One region of the Paenibacillus sp. SER-28 genome, then DNA from elsewhere that is predicted to be linked to it. Evidence: riboswitches for the same ligand, from Rfam matches in the RefSeq annotation. Region 1 holds a riboswitch; each other region holds the start of a gene.
What was found. Region 1 has a riboswitch for thiamine pyrophosphate ahead of ACUYLD_RS08790 (thiamine phosphate synthase). Riboswitches for the same ligand answer to the same signal wherever they lie in the genome.
Positions count from the first base shown of each region.

Region 1 (5,245 bases):
AAATCTTCTGGATATCCACCAAGAAGTTTGAAAGCTTCCGTAGTTTGGTTAGCCGTGACCATCTGTACGGCCTGCGGAATAATCCCGGCGGTATCACAGGTTTCCCCACCAAACGGTACAGTTCCCAGCAGACAGTTAAGACAAGGCGTTTGACCCGGTAAGATGGTATAGGTTACACCATAGCTGCCCACACATCCCCCATAAATCCAAGGTATCCGATGCTTGAGTGCCATGTCGTTCATAAGAAGTCGGGTATCGAAATTATCGGTTGCATCCATCATGAGATCTACCCCCTGGATCAACTCTTCCAGCTCTTCCACCCCAACATCCAGTACATGTCCGTGTATAACCGTTTCCGAATTAATATCCTTTAATCTTCGCTGAGCAGCTACTGCTTTGGGATATCTTTGCGCAGCATCACTTTCCTGAAAAAGCTGCTGGCGCTGCAAATTGCTCCATTCCACATAATCCCGGTCTACGAGGCTCACTGTACCTACGCCCCCGCGAACGAGCGTTTCCGCAATACCTGTACCTAACGCTCCGGCACCTATGATTAGTACATGTGAAGAAGCAAGCCGGCGTTGTCCTGTCGGTCCAAAGGGCGCGAATCTTTCCTGTCTGGAATAACGGTCACTTGGATGTGTTTCTCCTGCACCGGATTTGTCAGTTACCTTCATGCCTGAACCATACCTTCTGTCGGACTGCTTGCTGAAGCGTAACGTTTTACAGGAATCATCCCCGCCTCAAAACCATACCTTCCAGCACGAACAGCCAGTTTCATGGCCTCGGCCATTTTTACTGGGTCCTTCGCTCCTGATACGGCTGTGTTCAACAAAACAGCATCTGCCCCTAACTGCATCGCCATTGCCGCGTCACCGGGTGAGCGAATACCCGCATCGACAATAACCGGAACCTCCGCCTGTTCAATAATTAGCTCTAATGAAAACGGATTGAGCAAACCATGTCCTGTACCAATCGGTGAAGCTCCAGGCATAACGGCGTGTACTCCAAGCTCTTGTAGCCTCTTTGCTAGAATCACATCGTCCGATATGTAGGGCAGCACGATAAAGCCTTCTTCCAACAGCTTATCACTAGCTTTCAACGTTTCAAAAGGGTCAGGGAGCAGTGTCTTGCTATCCCCAATGACTTCCACCTTAATCATATCGCACAGGCCGGAGGCTTTTGCCAATTTGGCAATACGAATCGCCTCCTCTGCTGTTGTAGCCCCTGCTGTGTTGGGAAGAAGTGTATACCGGCTCAAATCCAGCATATCGAGAAAATGCTGCTTATCCCGTTCCTCCAAGTTCAATCTCCGTACAGCAAACGTCAATATTTCCGTCTCAGCAGCCTCTACGGCTTGGGATTGGATATCCAGATCAGAGAATTTTCCTGTTCCCAACAACAACCTCGAGGTAAAAGATGCTTTTCCAATGGTTAACATAATCAACCGCCTCCCACAAAATGTACAATCTCTAGGCAATCTCCATCCTTCAGTACCGCTTCATCATGATCTTCACGGCTCAATATATGCCGATTCAGCTCCACCACTACGGTTTTCACCTTTACATCAAGCTCATGTAGCAATTGATTCACATGAGTGATTCGATTAGAAAAGATCATGCTCTGGCCGTTAATCGTCAGCTTCATAAGCTTTTCTCCTTGAAGAGCTCAGAAGAAAAACTACTTATCCCAAGTTCTGCTGCACCAGCTCCATTAAGCATAGCTGCCATCGCACGCCCGGTAGCATCACTCAGCAGGACACCGTTGCGATAATGCCCGACCGCAGCATATACGCCCTCGACCCCAGGAACAGTGCCTATAAAAGGGTGACCTGATGCAGCCTGCGGACGTAAGCCCGCCCAAGTGCGTATAAAAGAAGCTTCACGGACGCGCGGCAGCCAGGCAGAGGCACGTGCCAGCAAGCCCTCCAAGCCTCCTACGGTCACTTGTTCGTCATATTGATGCGGAAGGCTCGTTGCCCCAATCCAAAGCTCGTTATACTGTTTAGGCACGAGGTAAATATCATCAGCATAAATGGTGTATTCTAATGGGTGATCCTTCAAGGAGACCGCTACCGCTTCGCCCTTGACCGGATAAAGTGGATATTCAAACCCAACCTGCGCCAGTAATTTCATGCTATCCAAGCCTCCAGCAATAATGACCTGATCGCAGGAAAAAAAGCCGCTATCTGTTCGGACACCGCAAACTCGACCATCCTGTATGACCAGTTGCTCTGCCCGTGTACCAGACCATACCGTTGCTCCCAGCACCGCAGCAGCACCTGCATAAGCACGACAAAGCTGGACAGGAGCCACTTGTGTCTCCTTTGAACGATATATTGCTCCGATCGCTTGTTCATCCAAACCTGGAATTCGTCGGGCCAATTCCCTCGCATCCCACCAGATAGGACAATCATCCTCTCGCGTTTTAGCAGCTTTCCAGCGTTTTTGGCCTTCAGTTTCCGTACGGAAAGGGGTCACAAATCCTTCTGTACGGAATTCCACCGAAATACCCGACAAACGCTCCAGATCACAGACAAGCTCAGGGAATGCATCTCGACTTCTGCGAGCAAATCGTGCCAGCTCAGAGTCGGTGAACTCTTCACTTTCCGCTGCCAGCATTCCAACCGCTGCTCCTGAGGCTCCCTCACCCGGGATCAATCGTTCCAGCATGATTGTACTTCTTCCCTCCTTGGCCACATGATAAGCAATGGAACTGCCGATGACACCTCCACCTATGACCAAGCATTCAGCATGTCCTATCGCTCTTGCCTCTGTGTGTATCTTTAGCACTTGTTCCGTGTCTCCTCTCCATAAACCATTCTGCTTTCAGCTTGCCTCTACTCTCGTTTTCTCGCTACAGGCTGTGAACTACAAGATCTGCCATTCGCCTATATTCCATCGCAGCTGCAACGGGCGACTCAGCCTCCCATATACCAGACATCACCGCAATTCCGCTTGCTCGGGCCCTATAAAGCTCCGGGATATGGTGCGGTTGTATGCCGCCCAGCGCGATCACCGGAATGTTCAACAGCCTGCAAATATGTTCAAGCTGAGCTAAACCCCGCGGTACAATACCGGGCTTACAATGGGTCTCATATACGTGACCATAAAGTACATAGTCTGCTCCTGCCTGCTCGGCAGTCTGCGCCTCCTCCAAGGAATGCACAGACACTCCACAGCGTGTACTCTTTGAAAGTAGGCTTTTCACATCCACAACAGGTAATCCATTAGCTGGTAGCTGGACGGTTCCAACCAAAGTAAGTAAAGCTACATCCACACGATCATTTACTACAATTTGTTGCAAAGGAACTTCCTGCTCCACCATGCTGCGAGTCAAAGAAAGCAATGCAGAGGCACCATTCTGTTTTAAACGTGCGTGTACATAATGAACATACGGACAAATCATAGCAGCCACTCGGGCGGCTTGTGCAAAAGTGCCCTTTTCCATCGAAATTGCGTGTAATTCGATTTTGTCTTCACCTCACATTGGATTAAAGGATCTAAGCTTAGCAGCCACGTCTACCAGCAGTAATGAAAGGGGATTGTATGTGAATCCGTCTACGGAAGCTCGAACAACTTAAAATGAACGAAACGCAAAAAAACCACTTCCCCAAGGAAGTGGTTTAACGAACGTCCAATAATCTAACGGACCATGATATCCGTATACGTGTATCGTCCCACGCACAAACAAAATAAAGATGGTGTTGCCTTGTTTGTACGGCGCTCACTTCCCTACGCTGGCATAACCCAGATCAGGTGCAAAGGGTCCGAAATCCATTTATTCCGTCTCAGCCGCATGGGCGGCTCCCCTAGTGTGACTATTTTATTGTATAAGCTATAGATAGCTTAGCATATTTTCCTAATTCTGCAAACCCCACTTCGTGTGAAATATGCAGAACTGGATTTAACTGATTTTAGTTAACTTTACTTGACCACTCTTCCACATTCCACGTTTTGGTTACCCAATCCTCGTAAAAGTCCGGTTCGTGAGATACAAGCAATACCGTCCCTTTGTATTCCTTCAAGGCACGTTTCAGCTCATCCTTTGCTTTAACATCCAAGTGGTTGGTAGGCTCATCGAACAATACCCAGTTGCTTTCACGCATTAACAGTTTGCAAAGACGGACTTTAGCCTGTTCTCCACCACTAAGCGCAGATAGCGGACGTGTGATATGCTCATTTTTCAAACCGCAGCGCGCCAAATGCGCTCGTACTTCATGCTGGTTCAAATGCGGAAATTCATTCCACACATCGTCAATCGGTGTAATTTTCTCTGCCTTTACTTCCTGCTCAAAATAAGCGGGCTGCAAAAAATCACCTTGATAGGTTTTTCCACTGATTGGCGGAATTTTTCCCAATATGGTTTTGAGCAATGTCGATTTACCGACACCGTTGTAGCCGACAATTGCAATTTTTTCGCCACGTTCAATCGTCATGGACATCTTAGGCAAAAGGGCATGTGTATAACCAATCTCAAAATCAATACCCTCAAATACCGTCTTTCCGCTTGCACGTGCCTCTTTGAATTGAAAGGTTGGTTTTGCGGCTTCTTCAGGCTTATCAATACGTTCGATCCGATCAAGCTGCTTTTCACGGCTCTTTGCTCGGCCTGAGGTAGAAGCACGCGCTTTATTACGCTGAATAAAATCTTCTTGTTTCTTAATAAAGTCCTGTTGCTTCTCATAAGCATCAATATGCTGAGCTTTGTTCAGATCCGCCATTTCAAGAAACTTTTCATAGTTAGCTGAATAACGGGTCATCTTGGCAAATTCAAGATGGTAAATAACATTAACGACCTGGTTCATAAACTCAGTATCATGTGAAATAAGGATAAAAGCATAGGGATAATCCTTCAAATAGCGCGTAAGCCATTCAATATGCTCTACATCCAAGTAGTTGGTAGGCTCATCCAGCAGCAGGACATTCGGCTTTTCCAACAGCAATTTAGCAAGAAGTACCTTTGTCCGTTGCCCGCCGCTAAGTGCAGATACATCCCGATCCAGTCCTATGGCCGACAGACCTAGTCCATTCGCCATTTCTTCAACCTTCACATCAATGAGGTAAAAATCCCCCATATCCAGTTGCTCCTGAATTTCACCCATCTGTTCCAGCAACACTTCCAACTCTTCAGGAGAAGCATCCCCCATTTTGTCAGTAATCTGCATCATTTCCTTTTCCAATTCCAACAAAGGAAGAAAAGCGTCTTTTAATACATCACGTACCGTTTTGCCCGGTGTCAGCTT
Region 1 covers NZ_JBRECM010000002.1:699,956-705,200, reverse strand. Annotated here, with positions in the region: gene ACUYLD_RS08810 (ThiF family adenylyltransferase) at 1-677, opposite strand, end outside; gene ACUYLD_RS08805 (thiazole synthase) at 674-1,441, opposite strand; gene thiS (sulfur carrier protein ThiS) at 1,444-1,647, opposite strand; gene thiO (glycine oxidase ThiO) at 1,644-2,792, opposite strand; gene ACUYLD_RS08790 (thiamine phosphate synthase) at 2,857-3,450, opposite strand; TPP riboswitch at 3,715-3,823, opposite strand; gene ACUYLD_RS08785 (ABC-F family ATP-binding cassette domain-containing protein) at 3,917-5,245, opposite strand, start outside.

Region 2 (5,245 bases), on a different contig from region 1:
CATCGGAAACCGCCATAAACGGGTTCGCGGAGAAGCCTATAACCAGTTTATTGATACTTTTATCAGCAAAACGTTAGCGCAATTCCCAAAGGCGCTTTTACATTGGGAAGATGTGGGCAGCGTAAATGCACGCCATATTATAGGAAAATACGGTCAAAGTATACTCACCTTCAACGATGATATACAAGGTACAGGAGCGGTGACCTTGGCTGCGATTCTTTCGGCGGTGGATGTCACCAAGACTCCGCTGCGTGAACAAAAAATACTTGTTTTCGGCCCAGGGGCAGCAGGAATCGGTAACGCTGATCAAATTCGGGGTGCTATGATTGAGGACGGCCTTTCCGCAGAAGATTCCTTCAAGTCCTTTTGGGCCTTTGATTATCGCGGGCTGTTAATGGAAGATATGGAAGACGTATTGGAGTATCAGAAACCGTATGTGCGCAAAAAGGATGAAGTCAGCTCATGGACCCGATCGGGTGACGGCAAAATACCACTGCTAGAGGTCATCCGTCAGGTGAAGCCTACGATATTGATTGGAACTTCCGGTGTAGCAGGTGCCTTTTCTGAAGAGATCATCAAGGAGATGGCGAAACATGTAGAACGCCCGATCATTATGCCCATGTCCAATCCTACAAACCTTGCAGAAGCAGTACCCGAGGATTTGATCCGGTGGACCGATGGCAAAGCACTGATTGCAACCGGAAGTCCTTTTGAGCCCGTCACCTATAACGGTACGAAATTTGAGATTGGACAGGCGAACAATGCCTTTGTTTTTCCGGGACTGGGTCTGGGTGCGATTGTGGTTAAAGCCAAAAGGATTACCCCTGCGATGTTTACAGCGGCAGCAGTTGCTGTTGCCAATGGTGTAGATTCGAATACGCCTGGCGGAGCGCTACTCCCTCATATCCGAAAATTACGCGAAGTTTCGTACGCTGTTGCGATTGCGGTTGCAAAAGCCGCGATACAGGATCAGGTAGCTCAGGCGCACATTTCAGATGTGGAACAAGCTATACGAGATGCAATGTGGAAACCGGAATATGCCAAGGTCAAAGCTGTGGAAAGTGTAATTCATCACCCTCACTAAGCTCAAAACACCTAACTAGAGGAAATTTAATATTTTGCACACTATGTTTGACATAGCGTATGAACGTATGTACAGTAATAGTCAAAAGAATAGAAGTCCACTAGGGGAGCCGCTATGGCTGAGACAAGAACGTATCTTGGACCCTTTGAACCTGATCTAGTTCGTACTAGCGTAGGAAAGTGGAGCCTTCATATATAAGGTTTCAAACGTTTTTTTGCGTATTGGGCCTATTGTTGAAGCCGCTCCCATTTTTCCGGGGCGGCTTTTTAGCGTTGTTCCGGAATTATATTCTTACAGGACTTCTTGCTCTTCAATTTGATGGAGGTGGGGAAATTGAGTTTTACAGAAGAACTCCGTCGGCAGGCGGACGGCATTTTTCAAGCGATTTTTGAGCACCCCTTTGTGAGAGGTATTGCTGAAGGAAGTTTGACAAGGGGACAGCTGATTCACTATGTAAAACAGGACTTTGAATATTTGAACGCCTACATGCGGATATACGGCATCGCAATCTCCAAATGCACGAATCGGGAGGATATGGCTGTATTTAATGAACAAATCTCTTTTATTCTCCACAGCGAGGTTCATCCGCATCAAAATTTCTGTGCTGTCGCAGGGGTGACCTATGAAGAGTTGCAGGGATATCCGCTCGCTCCGTCGGCTCATCACTATATCCGTCACATGCTGACGGTTGCGCATGAGGGTAGCCTGGGCGAGATCTTGGCTGTGCTGCTGCCATGTATGTGGACGTATGCCGAGATTGGTCGCAGGCTGCTGGATGAAGTAAAGCCGGATGAGTCTCATCCGTTCTATGAATGGATTGGCTTCTATGGAGACCAGCTTGATGATACAACACTCAAGTTCCGAGAACGTGTAGATGCTTGGGCGGAAGACGCAACGGCTGCTGAGCGGGAGCGGATGATTGAGCATTTTATACTGAGCTGCCAGCTGGAATATAAGTTCTGGGACATGGCTTATAAGCAGGAAGAATGGCCGGTCCAGATGCAGGCAGCGGTCTTGGAATAGTCAGCCTGGCGATTCGATGTGTGAAGTACGGTTAATGCCCTGTTGAACTACCAACTATAGAGAGGATAATCATTATGAGTACATGGAAAAAAAGTTATTCGGATCTCCTGACGAAGGTACAAAACAGCAAACCCCTCGTTCACAATATGACCAATGTGGTAGTCACCAACTTTACGGCCAACGGCCTGTATGCATTGGGCGCCTCCCCGGTGATGGCCTATGCACCTGAGGAAGTAGCAGATATGGCAAAAATAGCAGGTGCCGTCGTGTTAAACATCGGTACACTGAACCGCGAACTGGTGGATGCCATGATCATTGCTGGACAATCGGCGAATGCACACGGTGTTCCGGTGCTGCTAGATCCGGTCGGTGCGGGAGCAACGAGCTTTAGAACTGAATCGGCACTGCGAATCCTGAGTGAAGTCAAAATCTCATTGGTGCGGGGCAATGCAGCCGAAGTCGCACATCTTGTTGGAGAAGCGCGTGAGATTAAAGGCGTAGATGCCGGTGACAGTGCTGACAGCGGCCATGTCGATCTGGCAATTCGGGCTGCTCGAACGCTCAATACGATGGTTGTCATTACTGGAAAAGAGGATGTCATCACCGATGGGGCCGAAGCACGAATGATTAGCGGCGGAGACGCGCTCCTCACGAAGGTAACCGGAGCAGGTTGTCTGCTGACCTCTGTGTTAGGTGCCTTTGCAGCTGTTGAACCCAACCTGCTGCTCGCCGGTACAGCAGGTTTGGCATTTTACGGTGCAGCAGCTTCTCGAGCCGCAGCACGTACCGCAGAGCTGGGGCCCGGCAGCTTCCAGATTGCCTTTCTCGACGAGCTGGCCAAACTGCATACAGGTTCACTAGAGGGGCATGTCTCGATCCATGAAGCCGGAACAACAGCAGCAGGTGGTGCGCGATGACAGACGTTCGTGTACCCAGAGCGCTGACGATTGCTGGTTCAGACAGTGGCGGCGGGGCTGGAATTCAAGCTGATCTCAAAACCTTTCAAGAACTTGGCGTGTACGGCATGTCGGCTATTACGGCCATTACCGTACAGAATACCTTAGGGGTCCACGGCGTATATCCGCTACCAGAGGAAGCAACAGCGGAACAGATCGAAGCTGTAGGATTAGACCTTGGAGTGGATGCCCTGAAGACTGGCATGCTGTTTAATGCCGGCATCATCCGTCTTGTGAGCGAGCAGATCCGAAAGTTCGGCTGGAAAAAGGTCGTCGTCGATCCCGTGATGATTGCCAAGGGAGGCGCTGAACTGCTGCAGCTGGAAGCGGTGCAGGCTTTGAAGGACGACCTGCTCCCCTTGGCCCTGGTCGTTACACCGAATATCCCGGAGGCGGAAGCCCTGACAGGGATCAGTATCCATACGATGGAGGATCGCCGCGAGGCTGCGAGACATATTAGCAGTATGGGACCAAAATTCGTTGTGATCAAGGGTGGTCACGCTGACGAGAGCGAGAGCAGCGGACAGATTGTTGACCTGCTTTTTGACGGAACCGCCTTTATAGAGCTGAGCGGCAAGCGAGTACGGACTGTTCATACACACGGAACAGGGTGCACTTTCTCGGCAGCGATTACCGCGGAATTAGGGAAAGGGATGTCCGTACCGGAGGCTATCTCGAATGGTAAAGCCTTCATCCAGGCGGCGATTGAGGATACGTTGTCTCTGGGACAGGGACACGGCCCAACCAATCATTGGGCCTACCGCCGTCGTCAGGAGATGCTTCTATGAGCGGCAGAATATTGTCAGAGGTGGTGCGCCGCCATCTACAGATATACCTGGTGCTTGGAAGCGTGAATTGCCTCGCGGAACCAGGCTGGGTCGTGCAGGAGGCTCTGGCTGGCGGGGCAACCATGGTCCAGTTCCGAGAAAAGGGTCTCGGCGCGTTAACGGGCGTTCCTATGTTCGAACTCGCGCGCCAGCTACAGGAACTGTGCCGTCACGCTGGTGTCCCCTTCATCATCAATGACAATGTGGAGTTGGCTCTTGAACTCGACGCCGACGGTGTTCACATCGGTCAGGACGATGAATCCGCCGATTCCGTCCGCGAGCGAATCGGAACTCGAATTTTAGGCGTCTCCGCCCATACCATCGAGGAAGCACGTCGAGCCATCCTGCAAGGTGCTGATTATCTCGGCGTCGGACCCATCTATCCCACCATCTCGAAAGATGATGCCCGTGCCGTACAGGGACCGGCAATTTTATATGAGATGCGTAAAGCGGGAATTGATGTGCCGATTGTTGGGATCGGAGGTATTACAGTGGACCGTGTTGAGGAAGTCGCACGTGCAGGTGCAGATGGTGTAGCGGTGATTTCAGCCGTGACACAGACAGAGCAGGTTAGAGATGCGGTCAAGGAATTAAAGAAAAATATGGTCTCATTTCTCAATGATCCGATCTACATGTTTGATATTGATTCAACAGATCATCCAGCTTTTTAGATTGTTCTATTACTTTAGGATGTGTTAAAAATCCATACTTTTTCTGGACCTGGTACAGTTTCTTCCTAGCTCTTTCGACACAAAGTAAAGTCACACTTTGATTCATCAGCATGATCCCTCCTATATGTCATATTTTATAACAAAAAGACGTTTTTTGGATTTCCAAATGATGCGCCTAATAAAAAAGAACATCCCAAAAGTTTGCATAAACAGCGAAGCCCCAAAATCCACGTAAAAAAGCCTCCGTCTCCACTAATAAAGCGGGACCGAGGCTTTTTTCATAAAAAGATTCAATGAATATTAGAACATACAACCTAACCGTTTTAAGCACCTCCAATTTGTACTTGAGGCGTTATTCTTTGATTTTGGTTATGCGACTGAACAGGCATTGCTAAAATAAACAAGAAGCTAGCTGCGATGACCAGCAGAATCATTTTTTTCAACATTGTCTAACCACACCTTTTCTAATAGTTTGAAATACTCTTCCCTCGTTTCGGGAAGCGCATGTGCTTGGAAATGTGCAAAAAGTCCCGTACAGTTTATAAAATAAGTCTCATTATTTAGTATGTGGGCTTTTACCAATGCATATATTAAGTGTTTAAAGCCATCATTGAACATTCCCCGTCTTAAATAGTAATAAGCCAGTTCGTAACCAAACCATGCAAAATAATCCGGCATCACTTG
Region 2 covers NZ_JBRECM010000014.1:88,466-93,710, forward strand. Annotated here, with positions in the region: gene ACUYLD_RS23350 (NAD-dependent malic enzyme) at 1-1,084, shown strand, start outside; TPP riboswitch at 1,177-1,279, shown strand; gene tenA (thiaminase II) at 1,418-2,107, shown strand; gene thiM (hydroxyethylthiazole kinase) at 2,182-3,024, shown strand; gene thiD (bifunctional hydroxymethylpyrimidine kinase/phosphomethylpyrimidine kinase) at 3,021-3,851, shown strand; gene thiE (thiamine phosphate synthase) at 3,848-4,561, shown strand; gene ACUYLD_RS23375 (aspartyl-phosphate phosphatase Spo0E family protein) at 4,506-4,673, opposite strand; gene ACUYLD_RS23380 (helix-turn-helix domain-containing protein) at 4,970-5,245, opposite strand, start outside.
Region 2: another riboswitch for thiamine pyrophosphate. It lies ahead of tenA (thiaminase II); the one in region 1 lies ahead of ACUYLD_RS08790 (thiamine phosphate synthase).

Region 3 (5,245 bases), on a different contig from region 1:
CCCGATACTGCTCTGCCTTCTCGCGCATCCCCGCGGCTACTGCTTCTTGAGTGTCCAGCCCCTTATCCGCTGCATAGGCGCGAATGTCCTGAGTGATACGCATACTACAAAATTTAGGGCCACACATCGAGCAAAAATGTGCTTCCTTGGCGCCCTCTGCCGGTAGCGTTTCATCATGGTAGGATAAGGCACGCTCGGGATCAAGCGACAGATTGAACTGATCCCGCCAGCGGAACTCAAAGCGTGCCTTGGACAAAGCATCATCCCGCTGCTGCGCCCGTGGATGCCCTTTCGCCAGATCGGCAGCATGTGCCGCAATTTTGTAGGTAATGACACCCTCACGGACATCATCCTTATTGGGCAGACCCAAATGCTCCTTAGGCGTAACATAACACAGCATGGACGTCCCGAACCAACCGATCATCGCCGCCCCGATGGCTGAGGTAATATGATCATATCCGGGGGCAATATCCGTCGTGAGCGGTCCCAAGGTATAGAAAGGAGCTTCCTTACAAATCTCCATTTGTAAATCCACATTCTCTTTGATTTTATGCATAGGGACATGTCCCGGCCCTTCAATCATGACCTGAACATCATGCTTCCATGCGATTTGCGTTAGCTCGCCCAACGTTTCCAGCTCTGCAAACTGTGCTTCATCATTCGCATCATAGATACTACCCGGACGTAGACCATCCCCGAGAGAAAAGGCTACATCATAGGCTTTCATAATTTCGCAAATTTCTTCAAAATGTGTATACAAAAAATTCTCCTGATGGTGCGCAAGGCACCAGGCTGCCATGATTGATCCGCCCCGGGATACAATTCCCGTCATTCTATTCGCCGTCATCGGAATATACCGCAGCAATACACCCGCATGAATTGTAAAATAGTCCACTCCCTGCTCCGCCTGCTCAATCAGCGTATCGCGATACAACTCCCACGTCAGCGCTTCTGCTTCACCGTTCACCTTTTCGAGTGCCTGATACAGCGGCACAGTCCCAATCGGTACAGGAGAATTCCGAATGATCCATTCACGTGTTGTATGGATATTACGGCCTGTAGACAGGTCCATAACCGTATCCGAGCCCCAACGCACAGCCCAAGTCATTTTCTCCACTTCCTCCTCGATGGAGGAGGTAACCGCAGAATTACCAATGTTCGCATTGATCTTCACGTGAAAATGACGCCCAATGACCATTGGCTCGCTTTCCGGGTGATTGATATTCGAAGGCAAAATGGCTCGTCCAGCCGCCAACTCCTGCCGTACAAACTCAGGCTCCACCCCTTCGCGGATCGCCGCAAATTCCATTTCGGGCGTAATGATCCCTTGCCGCGCATAATGCATTTGCGTCACTGTACGCCCTTGCGAAGCACGAAGCGGACGATTGGTCACGCCGGGAAATTCCACTGTCTCCCGTTTGGAGCCAGGTTTCAGTCCATTATCCTCCGGCTGGACGGCGCGTCCCTCGTAAGCCTCCACATCGCCCCGTTCCAGTGCCCAAGCTCGCCGTAATGGAGGCAGGCCCTGACGGATATCGACCTGATAGGCTTCGTCGGTCATGGGACCGCTTGTATCATATACACGCAATGGCTCATGATGCTCCGTGCCCTGCGGCGTATGTGTAGGATGAAGAGCAATTTCGCGCTCTGGCACGGCAATGTCCGGCCGCGAGCCTTGAATATATACCTTACGGCTTCCTGGAAAGGGCGTTACCCCACTGGCTTGCTCCCCGTTTGTCTTCTCTACCTCAACTTCTTTTGTTCCTACCAATCTTACTTCTGCTGATTTCAATTCTGTTCCTTTTGTTCCTTCTGCTTCTGTCGGCTTCATTGTCCATTCCTCCCGTTTCGATGAAATAACACACCGATCCGGAACCATTCCCAGGGTGGCGCTGATCTATGCAAAAAAGCCGGTTCCCCAGGGAACCGGCTAATCTAACGAGACAGCTATCCAGACAATGCGCATATGGAATAATCCATTCCAATGCGCCACTGTAGACAGCAGCCGCGTATACATTTCAATGGCCGATTACTTCCCTACGCTGGTATGATCCAGATCAGGTGCAAAGGGTCCGGAATCTTGCACGATTCCATCTCAGCCCGGCATTACAGGCTCCCCCAGTAACTGTGATACTTCTATTCACATGAGGCGGATATAACAGACATCCGCCTTCCTTACCAGACTACTTCAAATTTATGGCTTTGGCAACCCTTCTAGGTACCCTTTTACCAAGAAGACACTCCCTATCAAATCACTCTGCTTGCTTCAACTGTGTTCATTCTTGTTACGGAAGCATAAGCCCCATTTCCTTCGCCGCTTCGATCAAAATCGGAGCAAAGTCATGTAGCGTCTCGGGTGCAAGTCGGCTGACCGGGCCGGATACAGATAAAGCCGCAGTGACCTGTCCCTTCCGGTTCACAATTGGCGCTGCCACAGCAGCAGCCCCTGGCTCCCGTTCTTCATAGCTGGTCGCATAGCCCTTCTCGCGAATGTCCTGCAGCTGGGCTTTATAGACCTCCGGGTCTACTGAGGGCGGCCATTCATCCCCGCTTAGCAGGGCTTCCAGCTCCTGCGGCGGCATAAAGGCCGCCAGCACCTTGCTGGAGGCCCCTACAGCCAGCGGCATACGCGCACCTACAGGCGCGACCCTGCGGATCGCCTGATTGCTCTGCACGGCTTGTATGCGAATACGCATGCTGCCGTCCCGTAAGTACAAGCTGACCGTCTCCCCCAGACGGTCACGTAGTCCTTCCATTGCAGGTTGTAACAGCACCGCCGGCTCGTCACTTTGGGACAAATGCGTGGATAGCTCCCAAATGCGGAAGCCAAGTCGATATTTTTCCGTTTCGGCATTCCGAACGACAAAGCCCCGATCCTCCAACGTAGTCAGCAGCCGATGAACCGTGCTTTTATGTAGACCAATTTTGGAGGCAATCTCCGTCAGGCCAAGATCCGAATTTGCAGTAAAACACAGCAGTATATCAAGTGCACGCTCTACAGCGCGAACGGTTAATTTACGGTCTTCCATCGTGAACCGCTCCTCTTGTATCCATATTCGTTTCACACTATGAAACATGGTTACATAAATTATATAGAATAGTTGCGGCTACTGTAAACCGATGTTTTTGTGACAACCATATTACAGAACGAGAACAAACATCGACAATTCTTTGCATCATTTTTACTTTTCCGGTTCAGGCGTTGACTTTGGATAATCCCCATCATACGATAATAGGTATCTATACGGATCTACACTACTATTTTCAAGTGGAATTATACCTAAATTCTATGAAACGAAGATCAATTTTATATAAGGAGGCTCTTACATGATTTCGACATCCCAGCGCAACGCTCAGCTACAGACCGCTGTTCAGGAGCCGTCCACCCCACTCTTTAATCCCCGTCTGCTGCGGTTCAAGCACGTTGTGATTGCTCTGCTGCTGTCGGTCGTCTTTTTTCTGTTGTTTTGTTTTATTGCCTTGCATGCTTACATCGCATGGGTTCTTACGAATCCCACCGTTGCACCACTGTACTCTAATCCGATGCAGGCCAAAAGCATGCCTTATGAGGAAGTCAGCTTCCCTGCCAAGGATGGTAGCCGCATGGTACAAGGCTGGTATATCCCGGCGGATCAATCGCGGAAAACGATTATTTTCAGCCATGGTTATGGGGCTAACCGCGAAGAAAGCTGGATTCCCATGTATGATCTGGCGCATTATGCCCACAGTTTGAACTTTAATGTGGTCATGTTCGATTATGGATTTGCGTCACAAAACAGCAAAGCAGTCGCAACCGGAGGCAAAGCAGAATCCCAACAGCTCCTCGGAGCAATTCAGCTTGCGAAGCAACGCGGCTCATCGGAGATTATCGTATGGGGCTTCTCCATGGGGGCAGGCACCGCTCTTCAGGCGGGCTTGCAAACCAAGGATGTGGACGCAATGATTTTGGACAGCACCTTCCTGCTGGAACCAGATACGCTGTACCATAACATTCACAATCAAATTAATCTGCCAAGGCATCCGTCTTTGGAAATTCTGGAGTTGCTGTTTCCAGTTTTGAACGGTACCAGCTTGCATCAGATTCCATATCAGGAGGTTAAAAAGGAAAACTACCCGTTCCCGATCATGTTTGTGCATGGTACACAGGATGAAAAAGCTCCTTATCCTATTGCGGAAAAGCTCGCTGCCAATCAAACCAACCCGCTTTCCAGTGTATGGATTGTTAAAAACGGGATACATGAGCTTATTTTTAGAGAGCACCCTCGTGAATATTTGCGACGGGTATCGACGTTTCTAAGCAATGTACAGGAGCTGGAGGACAAGAAAACCACCGCTGATGCCCACAAACAAACGAATACGAAGTAAAAAATTATTTTTCGAAGAACTATATTCTATTCTTCCCCTTGAAGAAGCCTGTCTATGGACACTTAACCCGTGCCGTAGCTGGGCTTCTTTTTCGTGTTCCATGGGTATTCATTGTTTTACCTAACAGATGTGACCGGATTAAGGGAGTTCGTAGACATATTCCTGATGAGACAGCGAATATACTGGGTACGTATGCATCCAGGGCAGATCTATCAGATCGGCCGGATAGCCATAGTGGGATACGGGAGGTAAAAAACGATGCTGAGTACTTATGGGTCTTTCCTGCCCTTACGTGTGCTGGAGGAAATTCGGCATTGGAAGCAGCAGGAAAGTTGGCATGTGGAAGTGATTAAATCCGCTACCGAGGGACTGGAGCCTACTTATGTACGGCTGCTGGATGATTGGCGGACTGTATTCGAACAGACGGAACGCACCGCCATAGAGTTGCTTGAAGAGCAACGGAGCGCACTCGATCCGGCAGATCAGGCGTGGCATCAGGAATGGAAACAGATGTCAGCTGCTCCACAAGCACATACACACGAATTCACTGAACATTCTAAACAGTCAAGGGGATTAGACACATCATCATCTGTAAAAATGCCATTGTCAGAGTCAGCCTCAAACTCTCAGCTTGACTCACAAGAATTAAATCGTCGACTGGACGATTTGCTGCAAACCGCAAACCGTCAGTCACAGGAGTATGTACGGCAGCTCGGGCTGCTAAGCGAGCACAGTCATGCATTGCGTCAGCAACCAAAATCCGCCGGAGTTGTATTACACGCGGCACATGAAAGCCAATATTTCCTGATCTCGACAACCCCCTTTCAGGAACCTGGCTCCATCGCAAGGGCTGCTAGGTTGTATCATGTAGCTACAGAGG
Region 3 covers NZ_JBRECM010000003.1:43,579-48,823, forward strand. Annotated here, with positions in the region: gene thiC (phosphomethylpyrimidine synthase ThiC) at 1-1,831, opposite strand, end outside; TPP riboswitch at 2,018-2,130, opposite strand; gene ACUYLD_RS10305 (IclR family transcriptional regulator) at 2,286-3,029, opposite strand; gene ACUYLD_RS10310 (alpha/beta hydrolase) at 3,328-4,365, shown strand; gene ACUYLD_RS10315 (Fe-Mn family superoxide dismutase) at 4,624-5,245, shown strand, end outside.
Region 3: another riboswitch for thiamine pyrophosphate. It lies ahead of thiC (phosphomethylpyrimidine synthase ThiC); the one in region 1 lies ahead of ACUYLD_RS08790 (thiamine phosphate synthase).

Region 4 (5,245 bases), on a different contig from region 1:
ATTCCTGCGGCAGACGAGCCAGTCCGTTAACCAGCTGTTCCAGCTCTGAACGGCTGTCATAGCGAAACTCTATGCCACCCTCACGCTCATGTTCCTGCTTCATTTGTTCCGATAGCATACCCAAACCATCTAATGCTGGAGTAAGCGACACCCTGGAATGCCTAATTCTGAGAAATCCTTGATCCTTAATAGGTAATATGATGCTGCAATTGCTGCATGTCATAATGGTCCTCCTCGGAACAATTTTCCGGTTTTTTCACCATTATATCACAAATAACTAGAACAAAAGTACTATATAACTACGTGTTTTTACAAAAAACTAGCTTATTCTTACCGACAACTTAGGACTTAAGTATATATTCGACAAAAACAGAAAACTTTTTGCATTCATGATAAATTCGGGGGCTGTTGTTTTTGGCATTAAAAAAAACAGCAAATCTCTTGGTTAAAGAGACTTGCTGCTTCACTCTGATATTGATTGAAAACTAAAGTTCGAAGTTATTTGGACGCCTTTGGCTTCGTTGTTTTAGCTGGTTTAACAGTCGCGGGTTTGGTCGTTTTAACAGCTGGCTTTGCTGTTGCTTTCGCGGGAGCCACAGCTTCCTTTACAGGAGTCGTTGCTGCACTAGGCTTAGCGCCAGCTTTTAAGCTGTATTTGGCAAAGCCATCTGCCGCGCTGCTCAAGTATGAAATTTGTTGATTTCCTGCCAGCACGTCTTTGGCATCAGGAGAGGACTCGAAAGTAACCTTTGCCTGACCAAAAGGAGCAATAGACCAGTTGCCATCCGCCGATGGATTAATCGTTCCGTTCGTACGGATATAGTCAACAATGACCTGGCGACTTTCATCCGGTGCTGCCATCACAATTCGTTTGCCATCTGGGTTGGCCAGTTTGGATGAGGAAGCACGATAGTTATTGGTGGCTACGATAAATTTCTGCGCAGGATCAATAGCTTTTCCATTGTATTGCAGATCCTTGATACGATGAGCTGAAGAATCAATAATAGTTCCCTTGGCATCATATCGTGCAGGCTGAGTTACATCAATCTGGTAATTCACACCGTCAATGACATCAAAATTGTAGGTTGGGAAATCTTTGTTGATCAGCGATTGCTCCTCAGTTTGCTTTGGATCAATGCGGTTGAACTGACCTGCAGACCACTCCAGCCATTCCTGAATTTCAGCACCGGTCACTTCTACAGCATGAACCGTGTTCGGATACACATACAGGTCGGATACGTTTTTAATCGCTACCGTACCTTCAGGAATATTGGTGTAATACTCGGCTCCGTTTCGACCGCCGGCCTTGAATGGAGCGCCTGCCGACAATACGGGAAGTTTTTCGTATTCAGTTCCTTTAAGATGGTTTTGAACATACCATTTCTGTGCATTTGTTACAATTTGAATGGAAGGGTCGTCCTGCACTAATGCAAAATAGCTGGTAATTGGCGCAGTCGTTGTTCCGACAGGTTGACGAATATAATCCAGCGTTCCTTTATGCTCTTCCTTGATCGAATCTGTCAGTTTGTAGTCAGGAGTAAACTGCACAGCCTGGTTTGTGGTACTCACAACCGGACGCACTTCAGACTGAGAATTCGTTACGTGCCACTCATCTTTTTTCTTTTCCAGGCTCAGGTCAATAATTCCCAGATCCTTGCCCCATGAAGAAGCTTCCACGGCCGGCACGCCATTAATGGTTCCCTTATCCAGATCTACGCCGCTCATTTCTTTAAAATCAGGGCCAGGGAAAGATTTATGAGCATGCCCAAACAGAATCGCGTTAATTCCGTCCACCTGGCTCAAATATTTAACGGCATTCTCCATCATTGGCGTTTGTGGCACATCCTCATAACCTGTATGCGCAAGCACGACAATAATGTCAGCACCTTCCGTTTTCATTTGAGGAATAAACTTTTTCGCCGTTTCCACAATATCCTTCGTAACGACCTTATCCTTTAAATTGGCTGCATCCCACTGCATAATTTGAGGTGTGACCAAGCCGAGGACACCCACTCTGAGCGCATGCTCTTCACCTTTCTCATCCGTTACCGTTTTATCAAGAATTCGATAAGGGGTAAAATAATTTTTAGTAGCTTGCCCCCCCTTATCAACATAAACGTTCGCATTTACGTAAGGAAAATCGGCTCCCTTGAGCGATTTCTCCAGAAAGTCGAGGCCGTAGTTGAATTCGTGGTTGCCCACTGTCGCCGCATCATAGCCCATCAAGTTCATCATCTTGTAGACCGGATGGATACCGCCCTCTTTTTCATAGGTTTTGTTTCTGGCCATATAATCGCCTAATGGATTGCCCTGCAGCAAATCACCGTTATCGAACAGCATGCTGTTTCTTGTTTCACTACGCGCCTGTTGGATCAAACTGGCTGTGCTAATCAGGCCATATTCGTTGGTTTCTTTGTCCGAATAGTAATCGTAGTTCATCAGGGATGCATGAATATCCGTTGTTTCCATGATCCGCAAATTCACCGTAGCGCTATCGCGAGAATCGCTAGCTGCCCAGGATGGAGCGGCCGAAAACACCAGCATGCTACAAGCTACAACGGCTGCTGTAAACCCTTTAAACCAATTTTTACGAAATAACAAAATATACCCCTCCTCATTAAGGTGTATGACTCATATACATACTTTTGCACATATATGTAAGCCTTGAACCCACCATTTCTATTTTAATCCAACGCCAGACAAAAGAGTAGTCATTCACTTAAATTATTTATGAAAAAATAATTAATTCTCTCAAAAACAAAAAACCAGCATACCTCCTAAAAAACTCGGAGATTCACTGGTTTATCCATTTATATTCTCATTATTTATTCCACACTTGGCGCTCCGTTTGCTGACCCACATACTCAATGCGAGTCGGATTCACGTCCAGAATGACATAATCGGGATCATCCGGTCCGGAAAACCATTCCTTCAAGGAATCGTTCCACACTTGTTTGCGTAGCCCCTCATCAGCTGTAATCTGGACAGTAGCCTCCACTTCTACGACTTCCTTTGTACCGCCAACTTCATAACCCAGCAGCAGATAAGCATTCGGATTATCCTTTAGCTCATCTACTTTATGCGTTTTGCGATCTGTCGCCAGATGAATGTTCATTCCATCGTTAAAAAGGGCCATATAGCGTACTTTCGGTTTGCCACCCTCTACCGTACCTAACGAGCAAAATTTGTTGTTATCCAAAGCCTTCACAATGGCTTGTTCTAGTTGGCTACGATCCAATGTTTCCGTTTTACCCACAGTACAACAACTCCTTTTCACGAATTAGAATTCTCTACGGCCATGCCATTGGGCACCAGCCCATCTGAACCTACCTGCACAGCTGTTCTGAAAATAACATGACCCGATCAGATCGGATTGATGCATGCTCATTTTCAGATCAAAGCTCACAGTAAAAGTGTACCCTGTCGTTCGGCAAATGAACCGTCATCTCTTCCTCCATGCTGGACAGACCCGCATTCAAGGCATATAATCGTCGTAGTAAACCCGAATAAATGAACCCATTAAACCATACAATGCCAGGGGTGCTGGAATCGGCCGGCTGAGAGTGTGTCCCAAGACACTGACCCTTACAACCTGATCTGGGTAATGCCAGCGTAGGAATGCTTAAGCAAGATGTGCCTTTTTTACATAGGACCATCCCTTACTTTGGTATATACAAGCGCAAGCGTCCCGGAACCTCGGGGCGCTTTTTTTGTTGAAGATTAAGTTGTTGGAAAGATCGCGTCCGGCAGATGTTATTTTTATGAAAATGGGGAACATAAGCTGTCTGATTGGACGGATAACGGGTAATTAAAGGAGAGAACACAACGATGAAGCGCATGAAAATGTTAAGCCTCGGACTGATCAGTCTGTGGCTCATGGCCCTGACCCTGACCCTGACCGCTTGCGGTGGAAGTCCCTCCACATCCCAAGAAGCGGCTCCCGCTACCAACACTCAAACGTCTACTCCGGCAAAGGAGCTCAAAGATGTTAAAGTCGTGCTCGACTGGACACCCAATACGAATCATACGGGACTCTATGTTGCCAAGGACAAAGGATTTTACGAAAAAGCGGGTTTGAATGTCCAAATTATTCAACCTGGTTCAGGCGGAGCCGATCAAATGGTTGCCTCTAATGCTGCACCTTTTGGTATCAGCTACCAAGAAGGCGTCACACAGGCTCGTACGCAAGGCGTGCCGCTTGTTTCCATCGCTGCGGTGATTCAGCATAATACCTCAGGCTTCGCAGCCCCAGTAGATCGCGGAATTAAGAGCCCCAAAGATTTTGAAGGTAAAAAATACGGCGGTTGGGGCTCTCCCGTAGAAGAAGCGGTCATGAAATCCATCATGGATTCAGACAAAGGCGATGTGAGCAAAGTGAAGATCGTCAACATGGGCAATGCAGACTATTTTACAGCCGTGAAGCGGGATATCGACTTTGCCTGGATTTTCTACGCATGGACCGGAATTGAGGCCCAGCTTCGAGGTGAGTCATTAGATATGCTGTATGTAAAAGATTATTCCAAAAGCCTCGATTACTATACACCTGTAATTGTGAGCAACGAACAGACAATAAAAAATGATCCAGAACTGGTAAAAGCGTTCATGAACGCTACCGCACAAGGCTATGAATACACTATCGCCCATCCAGATGAAGCCGCGGACATCTTAAGCAAAGCTGTACCGGAGCTGGATAAAAAACTGGTACTTGCCAGCCAAAAATGGCTGAGCCCGCGTTATCAGGACGATGCCGCGCAATGGGGTGTGCAAAAAGCGGAGGTATGGCAAAACTATTCGGACTGGATGTACGAACGCAAGCTGCTCAGCAAGCCTTTGGAAGTGGATAAAGCCTTCACAAACGACTTCTTGCCCAAGCGCTGATCATTTGTTAAAACGCTAAATAAGACTGAACTAGAGAAGTGAACGAAGTTCCACTACGCAGTCGGATGGTGCTTCCCATCGCTGTTGTACCCAGATTTCTTTTATGAATATCCAGAGGTTGAAATCTGGGTACAAAGGCGAACGCTAACGCTTGTACAGCACCATTCCGCCCACTTCGTTCTCGTTCCACTTGGTTTATTCTTTAGTCTCATAGTGTCTAAGCGCAAAAGCAGGTGCGCTTATGTGAGAAAAATACAAAATACCGTACAACCTAGCTTAAAAACTAAGGTGCTTTTTAAGGCGGTTGGCAGCGTAGCGGTTCATTTGAATCTGGAGAAGCGCAGCGTTCGCCTTTGCCGTGGGATTC
Region 4 covers NZ_JBRECM010000003.1:446,393-451,637, forward strand. Annotated here, with positions in the region: gene ACUYLD_RS12240 (EAL domain-containing protein) at 1-223, opposite strand, end outside; gene ACUYLD_RS12245 (bifunctional 2',3'-cyclic-nucleotide 2'-phosphodiesterase/3'-nucleotidase) at 499-2,601, opposite strand; gene ACUYLD_RS12250 (pyridoxamine 5'-phosphate oxidase family protein) at 2,822-3,256, opposite strand; TPP riboswitch at 3,527-3,636, shown strand; gene ACUYLD_RS12255 (ABC transporter substrate-binding protein) at 3,829-4,878, shown strand; gene ACUYLD_RS12260 (hypothetical protein) at 4,886-5,068, opposite strand.
Region 4: another riboswitch for thiamine pyrophosphate. It lies ahead of ACUYLD_RS12255 (ABC transporter substrate-binding protein); the one in region 1 lies ahead of ACUYLD_RS08790 (thiamine phosphate synthase).